2 linked regions of the Spirulina major PCC 6313 genome follow. The protein of the gene in region 2 interacts with the protein of the main gene of each other region in a pairwise test. Links are inferred from orthologs where the notes say so. Each region holds a gene or a part of one and is shown on either strand. Other genes may lie near its edges.

Region 1 (12,156 bases), 110 kb from region 2 along the record:
GCGACGAGTTGACCCAGGCTGGACATTTTTTCCGTTTGGACGAGTTGACCCTGGGCCCGCTGGAGGGTGCGGAGGGCTTCGGAAAGTTCGGCGGTGCGTTGTTCAACGCGCATTTCGAGATCGTGGGTGAGCTTTTGGAGTTGGGCTTGGGCGGTTTGGCGATCGCGAATTTCGCCCTGGAGTTGTTCGTTTTGCTTGTCTAATTCCGCTTCGGCCAGTTCCCGACTTTCCTCACTCAACACCAGCCACCAAGCCCCCATCCCCGCCACCACCAGCAGCAGCATAAACGCATTCACAAAGGCATGACCCACGCTAGTCGCCGGGTTCGGAGCCACAAACACATAGACCAACCCCATGATCGTGCCGATACTGCCACCGAGGAGGGTAAAAATTCCCACAAAGCGCACAATCCGCACCCCAAGCTGAGGCTGGATCTTGCCCCGAAACGCGATCTCTGCAATCTGGTGAGTCCAGTTGGCGTGGCCGTGGTCGGGAGTTTTGCAGGCATCGTGGCAATGGGCATCGAGGCTACAACAGAGGGAACAGATCGGCCCGTCATAGACCGGACAAAAGGCCGTGTCGGCCACTTCATACTCTTGGCTGCAAACGATACATTCCAGCAGAGCATCGGAGACGGTGTTGAGGCGGATCGTGTTTTCGCGGGCGATGTAGTAGCGGCCTTTGGTGAGCCAGGCAATGATCGGCGCGAGGGTGAAGGCAATGCCTAGGGCGAGGAAGGGTGCGAAGGCGCGGGCGAAGGGGCCAAACGCGCCCACAAAGGCAAGGATGGAAATCAGGGATGCGATCGCGGTCGAGCCAAAGCCGACGGGGTTGATGTTGTAGAGATAGGCCCGTTTGAATTCGATATAGGAGGGGCTGAGTTTGAGGGGTTTATTGATCACGAGATCCGCCACGAGAGCGCCCACCCAGGCGATCGCCACATTGGAATACAGCCCCAAAACCGCCTCTAGGGTGGAAAACACGCCCAACTCCATCAGCATCAGGGCGATCGCCACGTTGAACACCAACCACACCACCCGCCCCGGATGGGAATGGGTCAAGCGCGAGAAAAAATTCGACCAAGCCAACGATCCCGCGTAGGCATTGGTGACGTTGATTTTAATCTGCGACACAATCACGAACACCGTGCCCACCGTCAGCACCACCGCCGGATTGTCAAACATATAGTGAAACCCGGCGAGGTACATTTGGACGGGTTCTTTGGCTTGAGCGATCGCAATCCCCTGGGAAATCGCCAATGACGCGAGAAACGCCCCGCCCAACTGCTTGCCCACCCCCAAGACAATCCAACCCGGCCCCGCCGTAATCACCGCCAGCCACCACTGCACCCGATTATTCTCCCCCTGATCCGGCAAAAACCGGAGATAATCCACCTGCTCCCCCAACTGGGCAATCAACGAAAACGACACCGTCGCCGCCGCCCCAAACAACAGCGGATCGAACCCCGCCCCACTCGGTGAATTCCCCGCAAAATGTATCCAATTCGTCAATGCGTCCGGCTCTTTCGCCAACACAAATCCGTAGGGCGCGATCATCAAAAATAACCAGAGCGGTTGCGTCCACAACTGCAATTGATTAATCAGCGTCACCCCATAAAAAACGAGGGGAATAATAATAACTGAACAGAGAATATATCCTAGCCATAATGGCAGCCCAAAATATAACTGAATCGCCTGGGCCATAATCGCCGCTTCGAGGGCAAAAAAGATAAAGGTAAACGACGCATAAATCAGCGAGGTAATCGTGGAGCCGATATAGCCAAACCCCGCCCCCCGCGTCAGTAAATCCATGTCAATGTTGTATTTCGCCGCGTAATAGGCGATGGGAATTCCCGCCAAAAAGATCAACGCTCCGACGACAAGAATCGCCCAAAATGAATTAGAAAACCCATAATTAATCGCCAAAGATCCGCCGATCGCTTCGAGGGCGAGAAATGAAATCCCCCCCAATGCCGTATTGGCGACTAAGAGTTCCGACCATTTCCGAAAAGATTTCGGCGCATAACGGAGGGAATAGTCTTCTAGGGTTTCATTGGCGACCCAAGTATTGTAGTCGCGCCGTTCTTTAACAATTCGACGGGTGGACGATGCGGTGTTCATACTCTGAAAAAAAGAATGATTGGAGTATTGTGTAGCAAAGTATACTAATTCATCTTGCTAATAGGGAAATGACTGTACCCTATGATAGTTCAAGAATTCAAAATCACCATTGTAAGATTTCACAAACACTTGAATCGTTTCTTAACTATTTTGTTTCTGGATGGTGCAGCCGATTCAGAAATAATCGAATCGGCGGATCGGCCTTCAACGTCCCTCGCCTGCGTTGGGGAGAGAATTTTAGGGTGGGGGCAATGGGTTAAGCCATGGATGAACAAGCTGTAACCCTGATTGACTGACAAAACTTTGGAAATCCTTACCCCCTGGGTGTTTCAGCGATCACCCTAGCAAGCAAGCATAACCAAGGACTGGTAAGGCTTTTGCCGATCTGTACTCAACACCGAGATGGCTCAAGATCAGGGGCATCCAATTCTCTAACGCTAAACCCCTTTCCTGGTAAGGGGTTTCGGGATTCAAACATGATCTTTTGTCAGTCAATCAGGCTGTAACCTGTTTGGATTGAACCGGATTGATGGTTGTGGCCTTGAGTACAGGACAAAGGTTGCAATTACGACAAAATCTGAAGTCTGAATCCCAGCGGGCAAGATGCCCGCACGACAGAAAATGAATGTTGAAGGGAGTGGGAGCATCCTGCTCCCTGTATTTTTCTAAATCCCAGCGGGCAAGCTTGTCTAAATCCCAGCGGGCAAGCTTGTCTAAATCCCAGCGGGCAAGATGCCCGCACTACAGAAGATGAATTTTGGTGGAGCCTGTTGGGGTTCGCGATGACTCGACCTAGCCGACGAAATGCACGCCTCCCTGTCAAGGGAAAGAGTGCGATCGCGTACACTGAAAACCGTACGCCACCCGAAATTACCATGACTGACGGGATTTACACCTTGGCCAATGATGCGGTTTTGGATCAATTGATCGCATTTCTCAATAGTGTGGAAGCCAACGCGGGCGACTATCCCGTTGCGGTGTTCGCCTACGACGACAACACAGCACAAGTGGCGGCGGAAATTGCCCACCGTCCCAACGTGACCCTCTTGGATGATCCGGCGTTGTTCGAGGCGTGGGAAACGTTTTCGTTGGCGGTGTGGCAGACTCATCCGACCGCGTTGGCCCAGTGGCGGCAGCAAGGGATCAAAGGGGTGCGACGTTTGGGGGCGAATCATCGCTATGCGGCGTTTGATGAGGCGGCTCCGTTTGAGCGGTTTATTTATTTTGATGCGGATGTGGTGGTGCTCAATTCCGTGGATTTCATTTTCCAGCAGTTGGATCATAGCGATACGGTGATTTACGATTTTCAATTTAAAGATCCAACCCATATTTACACCGTTGAATCACCGAAATTAACGGAATTGTTCAGCCCGGAGCGGTTGGAGTATGAGATTTTTTGTTCGGGCTTTTTTGCCTCCCATCGGGGCTTTTTTGCTGCCGAGGAACGAGCCTGGATTGTCGAGCAATTAGCCACGGGAGACGCGGAGGTACTCTATCCCCGCGCCCCGAATCAGTCGCTGTTGAACTACATGATGATGCGATCGCGCAAATCAATCTACAATTTTGCGCGGGAATTACCAACAGAACAAAGTACAGGTTGCGCAGTGACTTCAACCCATTTTGAGGAGCGCGATCGCCTCGTGTTTGATCACGGCAATTGCCTCACGTTTTTGCACTACATCGGCGTGGGTGCGTCTACGTTTGCGCGTCTCTGTGCCGGGGAAAATCTCGATTGCCCCTATCGTGACACTTTTTTAACCTATCGCTTTCTTCATCATCCTGACCAGCGCCCCCAGTTTCGCGGCAAACCTAAACCCCTCAATCCCTCACCGAGTCTATTTAAACGAGTTGCCCAGAAGCTCGGATTGTAGGATATTGGGGCTGATCTAAACCTCCGGATCACCTTCTCAATCTATCAATATTTGACCGAACAGTAAACGAGTGCATCAACTCCCTTAAACGCTTAATCGTCACCCTCACCACAAGCAACAATGCGCGGTATTTATATTACAGCCAACGATAAATTCACCGAACAAGCGATCGCGCTCCTCAACAGTATTCGTCACTATGATCCCGATGTGTCGATTACCCTGATTCCCTACGACGAAAACTATCACGAGGTAGCGGCCCTTTTAAAGGAACAGTATGGCGTGAAGGTCTATGCTGATCTCGCCTTTATTGAGCGGCTATCACAAAAACTCTATGACATTTTTGGGGCAGGTTTTTTCGCCCGACCGAATCAATTTCGGAAACAAGCCTGTTGGTTTGGCGAATATGATGAATTTCTCTACATCGATACAGATATTGTCGTTTTTGAAGCCATTGCCCAAAATTTAGACGCATTGCAAACCTACGACTTTCTCTGTTGTGACTATCAACATCGGGGCGGCATTGGTAATGTTTTTTCGCCAAAAATATTCAGCGATGGGGTGCTGGTAGAGCGCGATCGCGCCAGTCTTTTCAATGGCGGTTGGTGGGCCGCGAAAAAAAATCTTCTCTCTGAGCAGGATCTCTACGACACCTTTGCCGAATGTGCCGCCCATCCGGACTATTTCGACTTTTCCCAAAAAACTTCCGACCAGCCGATCATCAACTACATGATCCTCAAACGAATCCCCCCAGAACGACGCTTTAACCTCGTCAATCGTCCCGGCGGTGCGCCCGGCAGTTGGGCGGGAAGTCCCCAATTTGTCCCCCTCGGTGATGATGCCCTCGCCGATCCCAACTGCGACGGTCAACGCTTGCAATATCTCCACTGGGCGGGGATTCGGATCACGCCCGGCTGTCCCTATTGGCGAATTTGGAAACATTACCGCTATCTCCACAGCGATGCGATCCCCGCCGATCCCCCCCCACCGCCTCCCCCTTCGTGGGTTGAGCAAGTCAAACGCCGAGTTCGCCGCTTGTTTTAGCCTAGATTATTCATCAGGCAGGCGAAACGCTTGCACTACGGTATTCCTCGTTATGCTCGGTAGTGCGGACATCTTGCCCGCTATGGGATGAAATTGAGCTTTTTATCGTGCTTTTTCGCAATTTTTAAATCAGCGTTATGAATAATCTAGGTTAGAGCCGTGCCGCCACAGAAAAAGGAGCGCGATCGCGCCCCTTGCATTTCGTTTAGAGTGATGTCCTATCGTGAAATTCTTAAACCCTAGGCAGTGACGAGTTCCGGAGTACCCGCCGGGCGCTTGCTGTTGCGCACCCCTTCGATCGCCGCTGCATAATCCGGAGCTTTGAAAACCGCAGAACCCGCCACGATCGCATTCGCCCCCGCTTCGAGCACCTGCCAGGTGTTGTTCGGCTTCAGACCGCCATCCACTTCAATCCAGGGGTCAAGACCGCGCTCATCGCACATTTTGCGCAGATCGCGAATTTTCGGCAACACCGCAGGAATGAAGCTCTGACCGCCAAACCCAGGGTTAACGCTCATGATCAGCACCAAATCGCAGAGTTCGAGCACATGCTCAATCAGCACCAACGGCGTAGAAGGATTCAGCACTACACCGGCTTGCTTACCCAATTCGCGGATTTGGCCGAGAGTGCGGTGGAGGTGGGGCGAGGCGTTGTGCTCAGCGTGGACGGAAATGATATCCGCGCCCGCTTTGGCGAAGTCCGCCACATATTTTTCCGGCTCGACGATCATCAAATGCACATCTAAGGGCTTTTCGGTGTGGGGGCGCACCGCTTCGACGATCAGCGGGCCAATCGTAATATTGGGAACGAACCGACCATCCATGACATCAACATGAATCCAGTCAGCCCCAGCCGCATCAACGGCGCGGATTTCCTCGCCGAGACGGCCAAAGTCAGCGGACAGAATGGACGGGGAAACAACAGTTTGTTTTTGAGTCATGGTGTGGCTCTTCCTCTAAGTGACGGTGCAAATCTTTGGTATCTAGAGTAACAAAATTTAACGATCTTTCATAAAGAATTTATATTTTTGGGGGTAATAATCGCGATTGGGGTGATTTAATCCGGGTCTGAGTCCGGCGGTGTTTGGCGGTTAATTCTGCGATCGCAGAATTAACCGCTTCACCGCATCGAGGCTTAACCCCCCCCTTGTTGCAGACGGCTCTACCTGGTTAATGCTGTTTTGGAGTTGCACCAATAAATCCTGCTCCCGTGAGGCAATCACCCGCGCCATCCGTTGAAAAATCCGCGCCAACTGCCCCAACTCATCACCACTCCCAGAGATGCGATCGAGGCTGACTAAATCCTGAGCTTGCACCAGTTCAGAACTCGAAACAAGATCCGGCTGGCTTAACTGAGTCGCCACCCGTGCCATTGGTCGAATTGGTTCTAACACCAACTGCCTTAAAAGACGATTTAAAATCAGCAATGTGATCCCGAAAATCACCATGAAAATCAAGATCGTGACCAAGGTATTTCGCTGTGCTTCCCATAGTACTTGTTGCGCTGGAACATAGATGATTTGAGTGGCAATAATATCCCCCAATTCCCAAAAAAAACCGCGCTCCGGGCCGTAGGTTTTAATTAAATTTTTTGGGGCAACATCTGGCGTACTATGGCAGATTAAACAGTTAGGATTGGTCAGTTTTAAAGGATGCGCCACATAGTATAAGGACTGGTCATTTAGCTCCCGAAATCCATGTAATTCTACCAAGTCTGGATTTTGTTCAAACGTACTCACCAGTGCTGTTTCAAATTCATCGGCTTGGTCGCGAGGATTGGTGGGGTTGGGGGCAGCATCTTTGTAGAGGTAGTCTTTAAAGGCTTCCTGTTCTCGAAAGGATTCAAACACTTGGCGCACCACATAACTCGGTACGGTTTCTGGTGTGAATTCCGGGGTGGTGTCGAGTTCCTCTTTGAGGAGGGGACGAATATTATCGGCGTATTCATCACGCAGGGCATTGAGGGTGTTAATTAACGTCACAGATTGTTCTGTGACCATCCGCTGCGCACTTTGGCTTTGCAGGTGAGACAGTACGCCATAACTCAACACGCTCCCGCATAAAAAAATTAATCCGAGAATGATTGTGAATTTTGAACTGAGTTTTAGACGTTTTCGATCGATGGGAAATTTAAACATGGGGAAGAGGGCGATCGCTCGACTGTAGAAAACGTGGGCTATGAATCGAGAGCTACAGTTCAGAACAGTGCAGAACCAACAATGTTCACCATCGTGCCAAACTCTCTTCCCAAGTGTAAGCGTTCTTCTTGCAAACGGCAGGGATCAGGTGCTGGCATGATCACGCCGTGAAGGGCAGCGATCGCACCCGCGTGAACCTTACGCCCGATGGCCGGTGAGCAGACCTTGACTGGGGCTAAAGAGAAAGGCGAGGAAAAAGAGACCCGTGGCCACCAGCACGATCGCAGGCCCAGAGGGGAGGTTATAAAAGTAACTTAAATACATACCGCTAATGCTCGAAAAAATGCCCAATCCAACCCCCAAAAACATCATGTGATGGAGGCGAGTGACGAGGAGATAGGCCGTTGCAGGCGGGGTAATTAACAAGGCCAAAACCATGATCACCCCTACGGCTTTGAGGCTGGCAACAATGGTCATGCCGATAAGCACCATGAGGCTAAAGTCGAGGAATTTCACGGGCAACCCGACGGCTTGAGCGCCCAATTTATCAAAGGTGTAAAAGAGTAATTCTTTGTAAAGTAAAACGACACTGATGATCACTAAAATGGCAATGATTAAGGTATCGCGTACATCGGCACTGGTTACACCGAGAATATTACCAAATAGGAAATGATTAAGGTCGATTTTGTTGTTTTTTTGAATGAGGGTAATTAGGGTGATGCCGAGGGCGAAAAAGGCGGAAAGAACGATCCCCATGGCGGCATCTTCTTTGATTTGCGATCGCGTCCGAATCAGATTGATTAATACGGTACTGAGTACCCCAGCAATGAAGGCTCCAATGAACAAATTTACCCCTAACCAAAAGGCGATCGCTAACCCCGGCAATACGGAATGACTAATCGCATCCCCCAGCAGGGCTAACCGCTGCACCATCAAGTAACTGCCGACGATCGCGCAGATAATTCCGACAATCACCGCCACAATTAGCGATCGCTGCATAAATCCATAGGTGAGGGGCAGCCAGAGGGCTTCAAAAAACGGTTGCATAGATGGAGATTTCGTAGGGTGGGCATTGCCCACGGGATTCAGAGGGTCAGCGTTACAGGGTGTAGGGAGGGAGCGCGATCGCATCACGGTTAAGGTGGATTTAATGCGGAACGATCAGACTTACGCCGCGAAGGGTTGCGCCCCATCGAAAAACATCACTTGGCCACTGTAAGCCCGCTTCAGGGTTTGATCATTAAACACTTGGGGGCGGGGGCCAGCGGCGATTAAGTCCCGATTGAGGATGATTAAATCATTAAATTCTGTAATGGATTCGCCTAGATCATGATTGACCACGAGCACCGTTTTACCGGCGGCGGCGAGTTCGGCGAAAATTTCAAAAATAATCGTTTCAGTCTTTTGATCCACGCCCACAAAGGGTTCATCAAAACAAAAAATAGCGGCGGCTTGGGCGAGCGATCGCGCTAAAAACACCCGCTGTTGCTGTCCGCCGGAGAGTTGTCCGAGGGGGCGATCGCGCAACTTAAGCAGATCCACCCGTTCGAGGGCTGCCCGCGCCGCTTGGCGACTGACGGGCGAAAACCGCTGAAACCAGCCCGTTTGCCGCACCCGTCCCATCAACACCACATCCCACACGGTCACGGGATAGCTCCAATCAATTTGGCTCCGTTGGGGCACATAGGCCACGTGGGCGAGTTGCTGTTTTAAGGGTTTGCCGTTGTAGTCAATCCGTCCGGAACTGGTGGGAATCAGGCCGAGCATGGCTTTGAGGAGACTACTTTTCCCGGCTCCGTTGGGGCCGATGATGCCGGTAACTCGGCCGGGGAGCACATCAAGGGTAATGTCTCGGAGGGCTTCGACGCTGCGATAGCGGACAGCGAGGTGCTGAATGGATAGGGTGCGATCGGCGGTTGGGAGGGGTAAGGCGTGATCCATAGGGAGTTTGGCAAACAACGATATATCGCTACGTTAACGAGGGGGTTATGGTTCAGCCTATCAAAAAATGAAAAGAATATGATAGAAATAATGAAAAGAATATGAAAAGAATGATGCAGTGGAGTCTGAGCCGATGTTCATGGGCGGCTGCGATCGCCCTCCTCTGGGGCTGTACCCCTGTAGTTCCCGTTGATTCCTCCCTCCCCCAGGTGGTGGCGACGAGTACAATCCTGGCGGATTTGACCGCTGAGGTGGGGGGGGATGAGATTGAATTAATCAGTATTTTGCAGCCGGGGGATGATCCCCATATTTATGAACCCGTGCCCCGCGATACCGTGGCCCTCGAAGAGGCGGATTTGATTCTCTATAACGGCTATCAACTAGAACCGGCCTTGATTCGCTTGATCGAAGGAGTGGGGGCGCAGGTCCCAAGATTTGCGGTGGGGGAAGTGGTGGAGCCGTTGGCTTTGGACTATGAGGGGCAACGGGTTCCCGATCCCCATGTGTGGGGCGATGCGGAAAATGCGATCGCCATGGTGGCAGCGATTCGCGATCAATTGATCACACTGTCCCCCGCTGATGCCGATCTGTTCACCGCCAACGCGGCAGACCTGATCGCTCAACTCCAAGCCCTCGACGCTTGGATCACCGCCCAAATTGCCACAATTCCCCCGGAACACCGCCAACTGGTGACGACCCATGATGCCTTTGCCTATTATGTGGCGGCCTATGATTTGACGATGTTGGGGACATTAATCGGGATCAGCACCGAAGAGCAGCCCAGCGCCCAAACGGTGAAAACTCTCTCCGATGCGATCCGGGCGGCGGGTGTGCCGGCTATTTTCGCGGAAACGACGATCAATGATTCCCTGATCCAAGCCGTCGCCACGGAAGCCCAAGTCACCCTCGCAGATCAACCCTTATATTCTGACTCGATTGGCGCACCGGGCAGCAACGGCGACAGCTATATCAAAATGCTGGTGGCGAATACGGAGGCGATCGCGACAGCATTGGGCGGAACGGTGGAGCCTTGGCCCGGCAGCGACTAGCTTCAATGATTCATCAAGCAGGCGAGATGCCTGCACTACGGTAATAGTTCCGAGCCGTAGTGCGGGCATCTTGCCCGCTACTGGCTAGAATCGAGTGCGGGATGTCCCTCTTTTGAGGGAAGAGGTCTGATCTGGAGTTCCCTCCAATGATGGAGTGAGGGAGGGGGGCGCGATCGCTACAGTGTAAGCAGATTGAAATGATTCAATTGCAAACATTCATTTAGGAGGTCTTCATTGATGACGACCCAACAACTGCAAAACCTGTCCAAGCAAGACTACGAAAACAAAGTCCAAACGCAACTCGATAAGCTCAACGCTCAAATTGACGAGCTAAAAGCCAAGGCCGACCAAGCCAAAGCCGACGCGAAACTACAATACAATGACACGTTGAGCGAACTCAACAGCAAGCGCGATGCTGTATCCCAAAAACTTGGCGAAATCCAGCAATCGAGTGAATCTGCCTGGCAAGATCTACAAAGCGGGTTTGAGAATGCTTGGAGCGAACTCGAACAGGCCGTGAATCGGGCCGGCGAGAAGTTCCAATAATATCGAGAGTGAGCCGGGGTGAATCGTCTGAGTGCCTCGGCTGATTTCGCCCCATTGGGGGGGGGATGGGTCAAGGGAAAGAGTGCGATCGCGCCTTCTCCCCTGACCCGTCCCCTCCCTGAAAATTCGGTATATTGTCACCAACCCCAGCGTGTTGGACTGCACTCATCGTGATTATGAATCGACTCATTGACACCGCCATTAACAGCCTACAGGAGTTAGTCGGAGGTGGAATCAAGCTGATCCCCGCTTTTCTCACAGCGGTGATCATTCTTTTATTAACTCGCTACCTCGCCCAGGCAACGGGAAATATTGCCCAAAAAATCGGAGATCAAACCCTTAAAAGTCGCTCACTGCGGCTTTTGGTGATCAAAGTCACGAGTATTACAACGTGGGTGGTGGGGACATTATTTGCGGCGGTGGTGGCATTTCCGGGGTTGAACTTAGGGGATATTATTGCCACGTTGGGTCTGAGTTCCGTGGCAATTGGGTTTGCATTTCAAGATATTTTTAAGAATTTTTTGGCCGGTACATTACTCCTGATTCAAGAACCGTTTAAATTAGGTGATCAAATTATTGTGGGAGACTATGAAGGCACAGTGGAGCGTGTTGATATTCGCACCACTACGATTCGCACCTATCAAGGCGAAGAAATCCTCCTTCCTAATTCTGATGTGTTCACCAGCGCGGTGCAGGTGCGCACAGCCTTCGATCGCCGCCGAACTGATTTGGCGGTGGGGGTGGATTACAATACGCCGCTGTCGGAAGCGATCGCACTTCTGCAAACGCTCTTAACCAATGTTGAAGGGGTCTTAGACCATCCCGTGCCGGAGATTGATATTGTGGAATTTGGCGATAGTTCGATTAACTTTTTACTGCGCTACTGGACACCGTCGGATCAGGGGTCGGTGCGGCGCACTCAAACGCGGGTGATGTTGGCGATCAAAGCCGAATTTGATCGTGCGAATATCACCATCCCTTACCCGATCCGTACCCTCTATTTCTACAACCAAGATCAATACAGTGACTATCAACCGAAATCGTGATCCTGAGAGATGAAAACAAGGAGCCTAAGCCCCTTGCCTTTCTATTCAAGACGCTTTTTAAACAACCTCTGACCCATTAATGGCCCGGATCGCAGCGGTGCGATCGCATCTATTGCACAATGAAGATTATCCCTGTGGATTGCGACGGGGTGATTCAACGGCAGCCTGGAGGCGTGATGAAGGTTTCGGTGATTATTCCGATTTATAACGGGGCTGAGGATTTACCGGATTTATTGGCGGGTCTGCGATCGCAAACCTACGATCGCACCGCCGTTGAATATCTCCTCGTGGATAACCACAGCCAGGATCACACATCGGTCATCTTGCCGCAGGCCGTCCAAGAGTTCGCCGCCCACGGGATGACGTTGCGATCGCTCCAAGAGTTTGAGATTCAAAGTTCCTAC
Region 2 (12,347 bases):
ACAAGGCGTAATTCGACCCCCGGCGCACCGTTGGGAATTTTGGAAAAGTCGTCGGCTCCAATGCGTTTGGAATACTTCAAACCGAGGGGTTGTTCATTAAAGCAAAACGGACAGTGATCCGTCGCGACTAATTGCAGATCATCAAACCGTAAACCCCGCCAGAGATGATGTTGACAATCATGCTCGCGTAAGGGCGGAGTCATCACATATTTGGCGGCATCAAAACCGGGGCGATCGTATTCAGTTTTGTCTAAAAAGAGGTAATGGGGACAGGTTTCAGCGAAGGCATGAACGCCGCGATCGCGGGCTTGCACGACCATTTCCAACGCTTCAGGAGCCGACAGATGGACAATATACACCGGAATTTCTGCCAATTCTGCCAAGCGAATCGCCCGATGGGTGGCTTCGGCTTCCATGAGACGCGGTCGGGTATAACCGTGATATTTAGGATCGGTGCGGCCTTCGGCTAAGGCCTCCTCAATCAAGACCTGAATCACTGCCCCGTTTTCCGCGTGCAAATTCACCATGCCGCCATGATCCCGCACTCGGCTCATGGTGCGATAAATTGACGCATCATCGACCATCAAAATATCCGGATACGCCATGAACATTTTAAAGCTCGAAATTCCCTCGGTATTAATCAGATCAGGAAGTTCGGCCAAGGTATCAGGATTGACATCGGTTAAAATCAGATGAAAACTATAGTCAATACAAACCTGCGGGTCAGCTAATGCTAACCGTTCTTCAACGGTTTTCTTTGCCCCATCCCCTTTATTTTGATAGGCAAAATCAACAATGGTCGTTGTTCCCCCAAAGGCCGCCGAAACTGTTCCGCTAGCGTAGGTATCACAATTCATGGCGGGGCCTTGCTCGCCTTCCATGTGGGTATGCACATCAATCCCACCGGGCATCACGAGCAACCCGGTGGCATCATGAATTTCTGCGTCGGGAACGTCAAGATGGCGTGCGATCGCTTCAATTCGCCCATTCTCAATCAACAGATCCCCATGGTAATCATCCACCGCCGTCACAATCCGCCCACCCCGAATTAAAACCTGACTCATAGCCCATACCTTCAATCATTTCACTCTGATTTTAAAAGTCAGGTGAGACACCTTGATCCGGTTGTTACGATTGGATTGAATTCCTTACATTTTGCGATAAATGATTACATTCGATGTAAGGATTCAGGTAGCAGGGATGAGGGAAGGCATGGAGACTTGCTCAGGAGAAGCCGTCGCCATCAAAGCTTGTTTCAAGAAACTCAACACCGAACGCCCTTGAGTCCGACAAGTCTGAATCACACTCAGTAACCTTGCCGTCTGGGCAAAACCTGCCATCGAACGCGAGCCACCACAAACCTTACGCTTGGTTACAGCCAACCGCAACGAGCGTTCCGCACGATTATTATCCGGGGGAATTTCTGGATGGGACAGGAAATACCACCACTGATTTGCCTTATCGCGTAGAGAGCGCAATAACAAGCCCGCCTCATGCCCAGCCAGGGGGAGCCAATGCTCCACAGCCGCCTTCACCTCATAGATAAAGCCCGCCGCCCATTGATGATAGGCAGCCCCATCCTCGGTTTCACGCCACTGACGATGCTGCTCAAAGGCTGTGTCAATCAAATCCAGGAATGCCTTCGCCAACTCTGGATTTTTTCCATGCCTGAGCTTGCAGACTTTCTTGAAGTGCCGCCTTAGATGAGCCAAGCACTTCTGCTGGGCTTTCACCTCATAACCGTTGTACACACTGAAGTCATCAGAGACGAGTACACCATCAAAGCTTCGACCTAATAGGGTCTCTAATTCCGCCCTTGAACGAGTATCAGCGGCGTGGAAGAGGCAAAAACCCACCCCACACACTACCCACATCCACTCTTTCACTCCCTTGACTAGCCATGGTGTTTCATCCACTTGGGCGTAGTCTTGGTGTTTCACCCAGTTTCCCAGTTCCTCTACTGTCGGCTTAACGCTTTGGGATGCCCTTTCGTTGGTCGCTTGTAATGTCCCTACTCCCACGGTGATATTCCCCAGTTCCTCTAGGAATTCCTGCTGCTTTTCATAGCTCATGTGAGCGTAGTTCCCCAACCACACCAACAGGGATTGCAGCCCGACTCCTAAGCTTTGACCTCCCAGCACTTGCGGCGGTAACTCTCCCCATGTTTCCTGTCCGCATCGGCTACAACAGCAGCACTGCTGCTCATACTCCACTACTTCTATGGCGGGTTGGATTAACTCGGCTACTTCATGGCGGCGCGTTTTTCGGGGGACTAGGCTCAACTCTTGGCTCCCACAGTACCCACACACTTGTGCTCGCACCATTTCGTAGCGGTCTATTCTGCCAAACCCTTTGCGAGTTTTTCCCTGATGACCGGGTTGCCCACCGGGTTTACGTTTTCCTTGGCTTGGTGGCTCTTTTTCTGGGGGTTGGTGTTCTGAGCGTTTGTGGATGTCGCTTGATGGGGGTTTCGATGAACTCTCGCTATCGCTGTTGGCGTTGTTCTTGAGCCGCTCTATTTCCCAGACTAGTGCTTAGTCAAAGAGATAGTGCCGAGTGAGAAGAGTAAGATGAAGTCAGTGTTCAAACCAAGGCTGACATGGTCAAAAAATACGTTGTGCGCTTAAGTGACGAAGAACGACAAGACCTCCAGGAAATTGTCACCACGGGGAAACGAGCTGCGGCTCTGATCAATCATGCCCGAATTCTCCTCAAAGCCGATTTGCCAGCAATCCCCCGGTTGGCGAGATCAGGATATAAAAGAAGCCCTTGATATTAGCCTGAGAACTATTGAGCGAGTGCGGAAACGATTTGTCGAAGAGGGGCTAGAGGCAGCCTTAAGCCCTCGCCCCCATCCCCGTCGCCCCCGAAAGTTGGATGGCACAACGGAGGCACACTTAGTGGCGTTGTGCTGTAGTGAACCGCCCGCAGGTCAGGGGCGATGGACGTTACGTTTGTTAGCACAGCAGATGGTGGAGTTGGACTATGTCGATGACATCAGCCATGAAAGCGTGCGGCAACTGACTAAAAAAAACGAACTCCAACCCTGGCGACAAAGCTGTTGGGTAATTCCACCGAGCCAAAGCGCAGAGTTTGTCTGGTATATGGAGGCAGTCTTGACGGTCTATCAGACGGATTACACCCCAAACATGCCTGTGATTTGCATTGATGAAGCGGGCAAACAGTTAGTCAAAGAAACCCGCCTACCCATTCCGGCTCAACCGGGGCAGCCCGAACGGGTGGATTATGAATATGAGCGCAACGGGACAGCCAACCTGTTTATGGTCTGTGAACCGATGATTGGGTGGCGGCGCGTGACGGTCACAGAGCGTCGCACCGCAGTAGATTATGCCCACTTGCTCAAAACGTTAGTGGATATCGATTACGCCCCAACCCCAAAAAATCATTGTCATTCAGGATAATCTCAATACTCATTCCCCGGCCTCACTCTACAAAGCCTTTGAACCGGCAGAAGCACAACGCATCTTGAGTCGATTGGAATTCTGCCATACCCCCAAACATGGCAGTTGGCTGAATATGGCCGAGATTGAACTGAGTGTTTTGAGTCGTCAGTGCTTAAGTCGCCGGATTCCTGATCAGGAGACACTCAAGCGTGAAGTGGATGCCTGGCAAGACGAGCGCAATCATCAGGAAACATGGATTGATTGGCGATTTACAACGGCTGATGCCAGGCTGAAATTACAACATCTCTATCCGTCAATTGATTGTTGACTGGACACTAGTTGCTGAATAATCTCTTGTTGCCGCAACACCAGTTCCACCAGCACCTCTGATGATGCTTGTCTCAGTTGCTCTCGTTCGACGGCTGGGGGAATCTCGATGGGCTTCATTGTGCTAACTTAGCTGTTTTTTCTGATTTGTCAACCCCCCCCCACCTGAATCCTTACCATTCGATCACATAGTTTAAGGAGAGAGTCTTGCTTTTTGGGCACGGTTTTCTAGATACCATTGCGCGATCGCGGGACACCATTGTTCAAACTGCTTAAAGAGCAATTCGGCAAATTGTTGCGCTTCGAGTTGGGCATCTTTTTTCCACCGTAAATCGAGGAGATGCATCAGCGATCGCACATTACAACTCAACACAAAATGTTGCCGCACATCAAACGGAATTGTCCCCCGCGCATGTTCTTCCGACATCCCCGCTGCTAACTGGTCTGCATATCGCTGACACGCTGCAAAACACCACTCTAAATCTGTATTGCGCTGTTCTTCGGAATAGAAATACTTCTTCCCTTGTCGGTTCGTATAATTCCCCACCGGACGCAGATAAAACACATCTTCAACCGTTCGTTTTCCGGTGACCACATCTAGAATGCGCTGCCCCGTATACCGATTTGACTGACAGTCAAAACTGATGCCGACGCGATGAGTCCGCACCTGCTGCATCATAGAATGAGGAAATGCACAAGCATTGACGGTGATTTGAGGATGTTCAAGGGGGCCAAAATGTCCCTTATTTCCTGCTAATAAATATTTGATAATTAATGCGCCTGCTTTTTCTTCGCTGGGGAATTTATCCTGCTGATCGTAGACACAGTCTTCGCTGTAATCTTGGTGCATCGCTGCCCAAATGAGTTGCTGAGGGTTAGGTGTTGCAGCGAGTAATTCAATTCGAAATTTATCCATGATGCCAAGCGTACAATCTAGAAATTATTGTGGATTTCAAACAATGATGAAAGAATAGGAGTTACGCTCTAAACCCGTGAAACAATCACTTGTTCGGGCTGATCTTGATACTTTCCCTGACGTTTGTTGTAGCTCGTTTCACATTCTTCACCCTCTAAAAAGAGTAGCTGTACTACTCCTTCATTTGCATAGATTCGGCAATCTGCACTAGAAGAATTAGAGAATTCGAGGGTTAAATGTCCGCGCCAACCGGCTTCAGCGGGGGTAAGATTTGCAATGATTCCGCAACGTGCGTAGGTTGATTTTCCAATACATAATACGGAAATATAATCCGGAACGTTGATCTTTTCTAGGGCAACGCCCAAGCCGTAGGAATGGGCAGGGAGGATGAAAAAATTGCCGTTTTTATCATGATGTAATTCCACCGGTTCAAGGTTGTGGGGGTTGAAATATTTCGGATCAACAACTGTGCCGGGAATATGACGAAAAACGCGGAATTCGTTGGGACTGAGGCGGATATCATAGCCGTAGCTACTGAGTCCGTAGGAAATGACAGGGAGTTGATCGACTTTGCGGATTAAAGTGGCTTCAAAGGGTTGAATTAATCCTTCGGCAGCTTTTTGTTTAATCCAGATGTCATTTTGAATCATGGTGTTGTGGGCAATCAGGCGAGTTGATCAATACAAAGATGAAGATGGGAAAACAAGGGGACTAAGCCCCTTGTTTTAATGATCATGGTGCAGATCACGATGGGTGTTGTTTTTGGGGCTATGCACCAGGGGCCATACCGATCGCACCAGCGTATTGAGCGCGATCGCCCAATTCTTCCTCGATGCGCAAGAGGCGATTATACTTCGCAACCCGCTCGCTGCGACAGAGGGAGCCTGTCTTAATCTGGCCCGCACGGGTGGCGACAGCGAGATCGGCGATCGTTGTGTCTTCGGTTTCCCCAGAACGGTGGGAAATCATGCAGGCGTATTGGTTACGGTGGGCCAGTTCGATCGCTTCGAGGGTTTCCGTCAGGGAGCCGATTTGATTGAGTTTGATCAAAATCGAGTTGGCGGCATTTTCGTCGATCCCTTTTTGTAAACGGGTGGGGTTGGTGACGAAGAGGTCATCGCCGACGAGTTGCACTTTGTCGCCGAGTTTTTCCGTCAAGGTTTTCCAACTAGCCCAATCGTCTTCGTGGAGGCCATCTTCAATGGAAATGATCGGATATTGCGCCACTAACTCAGCTAGGTAGTCAATGAATTCGGCGGGGCTGTGGGGTGTGCCGTCGTAGATGTATTGACCATCTTTGTAGAATTCACTGGCGGCGACATCCATGGCCAGGGCGATTTCAGTGCCGGGTTTGTATCCGGCTTGTTCGATCGCTGCCACGAGTAAATCCAAAGCGGCTTTGTTGGAGGCGAGGTTCGGCGCGTAGCCCCCTTCATCCCCCACCCCAGAGAGTAACCCATCTTTTTTCAGCACATCGCTCAAGCAGGCGAAGACTTCCGCGCCCCAGCGCAGGGCTTCGGCGAAGGTGGGCGCTCCGACGGGAACGATCATGAATTCTTGAAAATCAACGTTGTTATTGGCGTGCGATCCGCCGTTAATCACGTTCATGAAGGGGATGGGGAGGATGTTGGCGAGGGGGCCACCCAGGTAGCGGTAGAGGGGAATGCCGAGGTGATCTGCGCCAGCTTTGGCGGTGGCGAGGGAGACGGCAAGAATGGCGTTCGCTCCGAGGTTGGATTTGGTGGGGGAGCCGTCACGGCTGATCATGCAGTGGTCGATCGCCACTTGGTCTAGGGCATCCATGCCGCGTAATTCGTCGGCGATTTTTTCGTTGACGTTGCGTACGGCTTTAAGGACACCTTTGCCACCGTAACGGCTCTCTCCATCCCGGAGTTCGTGGGCTTCAAAGCTGCCGGTGGACGCACCGCTCGGAACTTGGGCGAGGCCGAAGGCTCCGCTGTCGAGCAGGACTTCGGCTTCGATGGTGGGGCGACCGCGAGAATCGAGGATTTCTCTGGCGTTGATCTCTTCAATAACCGCTTCAAGTTTATCGAGCATTGTTGTTCCTCATGATGACGAAGCAACGGGGCTAAACCCCGTAATCTTGTTAAGCATAGGGTGAGACGGTGGGAGAAACTGTCTTTTTCACCAAAAGTTTTAAACTGAAGCCAGCGGGGGCGATCGCATTCATCCCAATCTGGCTGCATTGATTCGAGGGGGCTGGGGTGAAGTACCCGACGCTGATGCTCTGCATACAGCGCGGGCTTCTCTAATCAACCGCGACAGCCTCGGAGAGGGTAGACTTGCGCCTCCCTCCCTGTGGTCTGACATCGCGTCCTAGAGCAGAAGCCCCACTTCCTGAGGCCAAAATCCGCAAGCCTTCCTGTCTGAATCTTAATTGCCGCATTGATGTCTCGATCATGCCGTTCCTGACAGTAAGGGCAGACAAACGAGCGCACCGAAAGATCCATCTTTTCTAGCGGTAGCAGCCTGTTTGAGCAGAGGTGGGAAGAGGGGAAGAATCGCCCAATCTCCAGGTACACCTTACCTTCAAACTCTGCTTGTATTTGAGCATGGTGCAGAACTGACCCCAACCAACATCGCTGATTGCTTGGGCTAGATTGTGATTCTTGACCCTATTCTTAACGGCTAGATCTTCTACCACAATGGCTTGGTTTTCGTTCACTATCTTGCGGGATAGTTTGTGATGAAAGTCTTCCCTGACTCTGGCGATTTTAGAGTGAACCTTGGCAACCTTTAAGCGTGCTTTGTGCCGGTTCTGGCTGCCTTTCTTGCGTCTGGCAAGTTTACGTTGCTTCCGTTTTAGGTTGCGTTCATACTTGTTGAGAGGACGTGGATGAGGAAACTTGGAACCATCAGACGCGATCGCGAAGTCTGTTAATCCCAAGTCAAGTCCAATCACCTTACCCGTGCTAGACAACTCCGGCTTGGCTGTACCATCTTCGACCAGCAGCGATGCAAAGTATTTCCCATCTGGATACCTGGACACCGTGACAGTCTTCAACGTCCCCTCAATCGGTCGGTGAATCTTGGCCACAACAACACCGAGCGAACCGGGGAATTTAATGGCGGCATCAGACACCAATAATACGTTTTGAGGAAACTGAATTGACTGCCGACGATGCTTAGATTTGAAATTGGGATACTGTGCTCTGCCGACAAAGAAGTGTTGGAATGCCTGAGACAGATTCAGTAAGCTGATCGGCATTCAAACTACATTGTGCCAGTTACGCTGAAACCCTTGTACAAAGGGGCTTAGAAAAACTAGGGTGCAATTTAGATGCCGATTAGCTTACCGACTGCTGCAAACATTGCGAATAGCATGCTTTCAGCCATTCATAAGTAGGCCAGGGTAGAAAAAGAGAGGTAGATTGAGAGATGTAAAGAGTGAGTATAAAGAACAGGTGTACTTATGGGAGCAAGGATGAGAGTATTTCTAAGCCCAGAGGAAGAAAGAACCCTGTGGGAGCTAAGGAAAGCAACCACAGTAATACAGAGAGTCAAAGACCGTGCAGAAGCTCTGAGACTCAGCCATCAAGGATGGTACGTCGAAAAGATAGCCCAACACTTGCACTGGAATGTAGGGACAGTGAGGAAAACGTTCAAACGTTGGCAGGAAAAGGGCTTAGGCGGACTCTGGGATGCACCAGGAAGAGGAAAAAAGAGCACCTGGACAGAAGCCGACATGGTGTACCTAGAAACCTGTTTGCGTGAAGAAAAGCGAACCTATAACAGCGTACAGTTAGCCAAGAAACTCAAACGATACAGAGGCATTACCTTGAGCCCAGACCATCTGCGTCAGGTGCTCAAAAAAAGGGGGTGATATGGAAGCGGACACGTCAGAGTCACCGAGAGCGCCAAGACCCAGCAACGCGGGCGATTAAGCAAGCAGACTTAGAGATGCTCGAACTCTCTGCGGCAGCAGGGGAGATTGACTTGCTCTACGGCGACGAATCCGGCAGTTGTTTATGGAGTGCCGCCAGTTACAGCGATTACTTCCGAGGTGAGCAAAAACGACAGGAGCAGACTCGCAAGCGAGGCAAGAGGCTCAGCATCATCGGTTTGTGGCAGCCATTGGTCACCTTCATCTACTCTCTGGTTTTAGGCAGCTTTAAGAGCGATGACTTCATCGCCTTGATGAACCAGCAAGCCCAGAGTGCCGCTGACATCCTCTCGAAAACCGGACGGATAAGGGTCATTGTGCTGGACAACGGCTCCATTCATACCAGCAAGCTTGTTCAAGCCCAGATTGCTACTTGGCAAGCTCAGGGGCTTTATCTTTTCTTCCTGCCCCCCTACTGTTCAGAGATGAATCCTATTGAGTTGGAGTGGCAGCATCTCAAGCGAGATGAGTTGGTTGGTCAGATGTTTGAGTCAGAGAAGGAGTTGGCTTGTGAGGTCATTTTTGGACTTGATGCTCGGGCACAACAAAACGCTCACTCCACTGAATATGTCAATCTGCGACAACCTCAATATTCTGTTACATAGTTCACTCTTTCTTGCCTGAGCTACTTACTCCGCTTTGAGCAGAGGAATTTGTTTCTTCATCGTGAACGCAGAAACACCCTGGCCAGTCGTTTTGTACGTTTCCGTCATCACAGCCAAGCAATGATTCCACAGCCATCCGACACTGACCTTGTCGGTACAGCGCGGGGCTTCCCACCGATTAGCTAAAAATCCCCCGGCTTCAGAACGGGGGACTTTTAAATCACAGGAGAGCATCTCCTTGGATGAAGTCGCGATTTTGGGACATTTGTGTGAGTACGGTGTTGATTTGGGCATCCGTTAAGCCGGTCAATTTCAAGACTTGCTTCCAATCGGCTTCGGTGGCGACTGGATCATCTTGGTAGGCGTTGGCTAGGGCCTTCACTGCGTCATACCACACAAAATTCTGAAACAGGAATGTGCCTTGGTCGTGGGGGGATAGGCTGCTGAGGTAGTCGGCAATAACTGGGGTGTTAGGGTCTGCATTGCGCCATGGGACTTGGTCTACTTCAATTTGGCGAATGTAGCCTTCTACTTTACCGGTAATCGCGTCGGTGTTGTCGTAAACCAAGACGACCCAACGATAGTCTGTGTTGGGTTGGAGGAGCGATCGCTGAGCTTGGGGATGCTCTGCATGGGGAATGGAGGAGGGCAAACTCAAATCCATAATGCCGCCGTTTTGCCCCACTTCCCATTCTTGGGCATGAACAAATTGATGTTGGGTGGTGCCACCATTTTCGGAGTCTGCAACGGTGACGGCTTCGATTTCAAGGCGCACAATCCGATTGGTGCTGGCCTTCGGTAGATAGACCAAGAGGTGCGGATTATCAAGTACCGTCACGCCGAACCGATTGTAGTTGGGCACAAGGGCCATCAAATCGGTGGCCTCTGTGGCAGGGGTAGCAGTTTCTGTGGGGCCACCGCGTGTGCCGCCCACATCACTGCGTTGGGGAGAAGTATCGACGGCGGGGGTGAACCCGGCTTCTTGCCATTGTTCTAGGCTGGGTAAGTTTTGAGCGATCGCGCCCTCGGAGGCAACAACCACCGGAGCGATTAGGGTCATCAGGGCAACACTACCTCCGAGAATAGCCCGTGAAATTCGGCGCGATGTACGGTTTAAATACGGCATGACCTATGTTTGTCCCTATAAAGTATCGGAATCAGACAGAAAAAATAAAGTGGACTCGTGAATCCTACGCTCATAGCACCCTGATCGTTCTCTAGTCTTGTTGTAACTGAACTGGAGAATAAACGTCCAACGAGAGAAAGTTCACTTTAAGCAGTGAGAGCGTGGGAGTATCTGCTAACTTGGGGGTTTACCGTCAACGTCACTTTCTGACAGTGAATCTACTGCTGTTTCTTCACGCCCACTGAGCATGATTCCCGATTCGTCCCTTTCTACTTTGGCAGCGTCTGCTCCGTCTTCTCAGACGATTCATCCTCTTGCAGCAGCGTCCATCCATGGCATTGCCTTTCACAAAGATGTGTTATACGCCCTGGATTCCACGACAGGGTATCTCTTGGAGATTCAAGCCCACACCCACAACACTCGGATTATCAATCCCCACAGTTGGCAAGATTTTGTAGGTGCAACGGGATTGGCGATCGCCCATGACACCCTTTGGTTTACCAGAGGAGAAGATATCTATTTTTGTTCCTTAGACGATGCCGATCGCTTCCATCCCCATCGCTTCTTGAGTCTGTATTATCCCCTCAACGGCATTGCTGTGTGGGAATCGACAATCTACGTCACCTGTCAACGTACAGGCCACATTCTCATTTTTAGTCGGGAAACGCGCCGCGAAATTACTCGCTTTTACGCCCCCGGCATTGGTCTTGAAAACATCACCGTCCATGGCGAGGAACTCTGGCTCACGGACAATATCGAACAAAGTGTCTATTGCTTAGACCGGGCCACGGGGGAAATGAAATTCAATGTCCTGACCCCCTTTGATGCCCCGTCCGGCCTGGCGTTTAACGAGGATGTCCTCTACGTGGCTTACGCCCAAGAGGAACCCTATCTGCGCGACAACCCCAACGCCAACCCCAACCACGAACTACAATACCGCGATCGCACCTTCATCCATCCCCTCTACTTCGCCTACTATCCCGATCAAAACCTCGCCCTCTCCAACGGTTATCTCGTGGAAATGTCCTACGTGGAGGAACTATCCCCCCTCGACCCCGTAGAAGTGCAGGATTTAGAGTGGCGCATGGCCCTCCCCGCCGAAACCCCCCGCCAAAAAATTCGCTCGATCGAAGCCGTCGGCCTGCCCTTTGAAGAACGGGAACTCGACGGCCAACGCCTCGCGGTGTTTAAATTTGACACCCTCAAATCCAGCGAACGCTATATCTTCGGTTGGAAAGCCACCCTCGAAGTCTGGGGCATCAAATACCAGTTTGGCCCCCAAGATGGTGAAAACGTGCCCGAACTCTCCGAAGCATTCCAAACCCGGTATTTGGTGGACAACGACAATCTGGCCATGGATAAGGAGATTATTCAACGGGCCGCCAAGGAAGCGATCGGCAACGAAACGAACCTGCTGCGGAAAATGTACAACATCCGTAACTATGTTTACGATCGCCTCTCCTACGGCATCAAACCCCATATTGATACCCCCGACGTGGCCCTAGCGCGGGGGGTTGGCTCCTGTGGTGAATATCTAGGGGTGTTGCTGGCCCTCGCCCGCCTCAACGGCATCGCCTGCCGCACCGTGGGCCGCTATAAATGCCCCGCCAAAGCCCTCGAACGGGGCCAACTCCTCGAACCGGACTTTAACCATGTGTGGATGGAGTTCTATCTACCGGGCTACGGCTGGCTACCGATGGAATCAAACCCCGATGATGTGGTGGAAGGCGGCCCCTATCCCACGCGCTTTTTCATGGGTTTAGCCTGGTATCACGCCGAAATGGGGAAAGGCGTTCCCTTCGAGAAACTCTATATCAACGACATTGCGACAACGAAAGAGCAGCTTTCCATCGGCGATTTGGCGATTAACCATGTTCGGTTCACCATCCTCGAAGAACTCCAACCCCCGCCCCCGTAATCGTCTCCAAGGCCTCAATCCTACGCCCAACCCCGCAGACGATAGATCAAAATCCCGATGTATTCCTTAATCGCTTCGGTGGTGGAGGCGAGGCGGCCCGTTTCCGGAACGAGATCGAGGATGTTGCCGACGAGGGTGCGTTGAGTT

Evidence for each region.
Region 1: the proteins of eno (region 2) and rpe interact in binary tests that used the Escherichia coli proteins (3 or more experiments, as listed by UniProt). The link is inferred for Spirulina major PCC 6313 from one-to-one orthologs.

What each region holds. Positions count from the first base shown.
Region 1 is NZ_KV878783.1:480,323-492,478, reverse strand. What follows is about bases 4,123-6,887. They hold rpe (ribulose-phosphate 3-epimerase), read right to left. Parts: upstream 5,974-6,887; coding sequence 5,272-5,973; downstream 4,123-5,271. Other genes in these bases: SPI6313_RS02315 (c-type heme family protein), read right to left, coding at 6,124-6,887; SPI6313_RS02325 (Npun_R2821/Npun_R2822 family protein), read left to right, coding at 4,123-5,032. Also shown: SPI6313_RS02340 (ATP-binding protein), read right to left, coding at 1-2,120; SPI6313_RS02330 (Npun_R2821/Npun_R2822 family protein), read left to right, coding at 2,996-3,991; more of SPI6313_RS02325, read left to right, coding at 4,112-4,122; more of SPI6313_RS02315, read right to left, coding at 6,888-7,170; SPI6313_RS02310 (metal ABC transporter permease), read right to left, coding at 7,369-8,217; SPI6313_RS02305 (metal ABC transporter ATP-binding protein), read right to left, coding at 8,338-9,111; SPI6313_RS02300 (metal ABC transporter solute-binding protein, Zn/Mn family), read left to right, coding at 9,213-10,160; SPI6313_RS02295 (sll1863 family stress response protein), read left to right, coding at 10,398-10,706; SPI6313_RS02290 (mechanosensitive ion channel family protein), read left to right, coding at 10,883-11,752; SPI6313_RS02285 (glycosyltransferase family 2 protein), read left to right, coding at 11,929-12,156. UniProt on the Escherichia coli protein: Catalyzes the reversible epimerization of D-ribulose 5-phosphate to D-xylulose 5-phosphate.
Region 2 is NZ_KV878783.1:371,004-383,350, reverse strand. The notes cover bases 4,561-7,516. They hold eno (phosphopyruvate hydratase), read right to left. Parts: upstream 6,706-7,516; coding sequence 5,416-6,705; downstream 4,561-5,415. Other genes in these bases: SPI6313_RS23250 (hypothetical protein), read right to left, coding at 6,755-6,901; dcd (dCTP deaminase), read right to left, coding at 4,716-5,297; thyX (FAD-dependent thymidylate synthase), read right to left, coding at 4,561-4,647. In the rest of the region: hydA (dihydropyrimidinase), read right to left, coding at 1-1,064; tnpC (IS66 family transposase), read right to left, coding at 1,188-2,453; SPI6313_RS23255 (hypothetical protein), read right to left, coding at 3,711-3,851; more of thyX, read right to left, coding at 3,925-4,560; SPI6313_RS01830 (DUF928 domain-containing protein), read right to left, coding at 9,377-10,216; SPI6313_RS01825 (transglutaminase domain-containing protein), read left to right, coding at 10,530-12,200; SPI6313_RS01820 (YdcF family protein), read right to left, coding at 12,221-12,347. UniProt on the Escherichia coli protein: Catalyzes the reversible conversion of 2-phosphoglycerate (2-PG) into phosphoenolpyruvate (PEP). It is essential for the degradation of carbohydrates via glycolysis.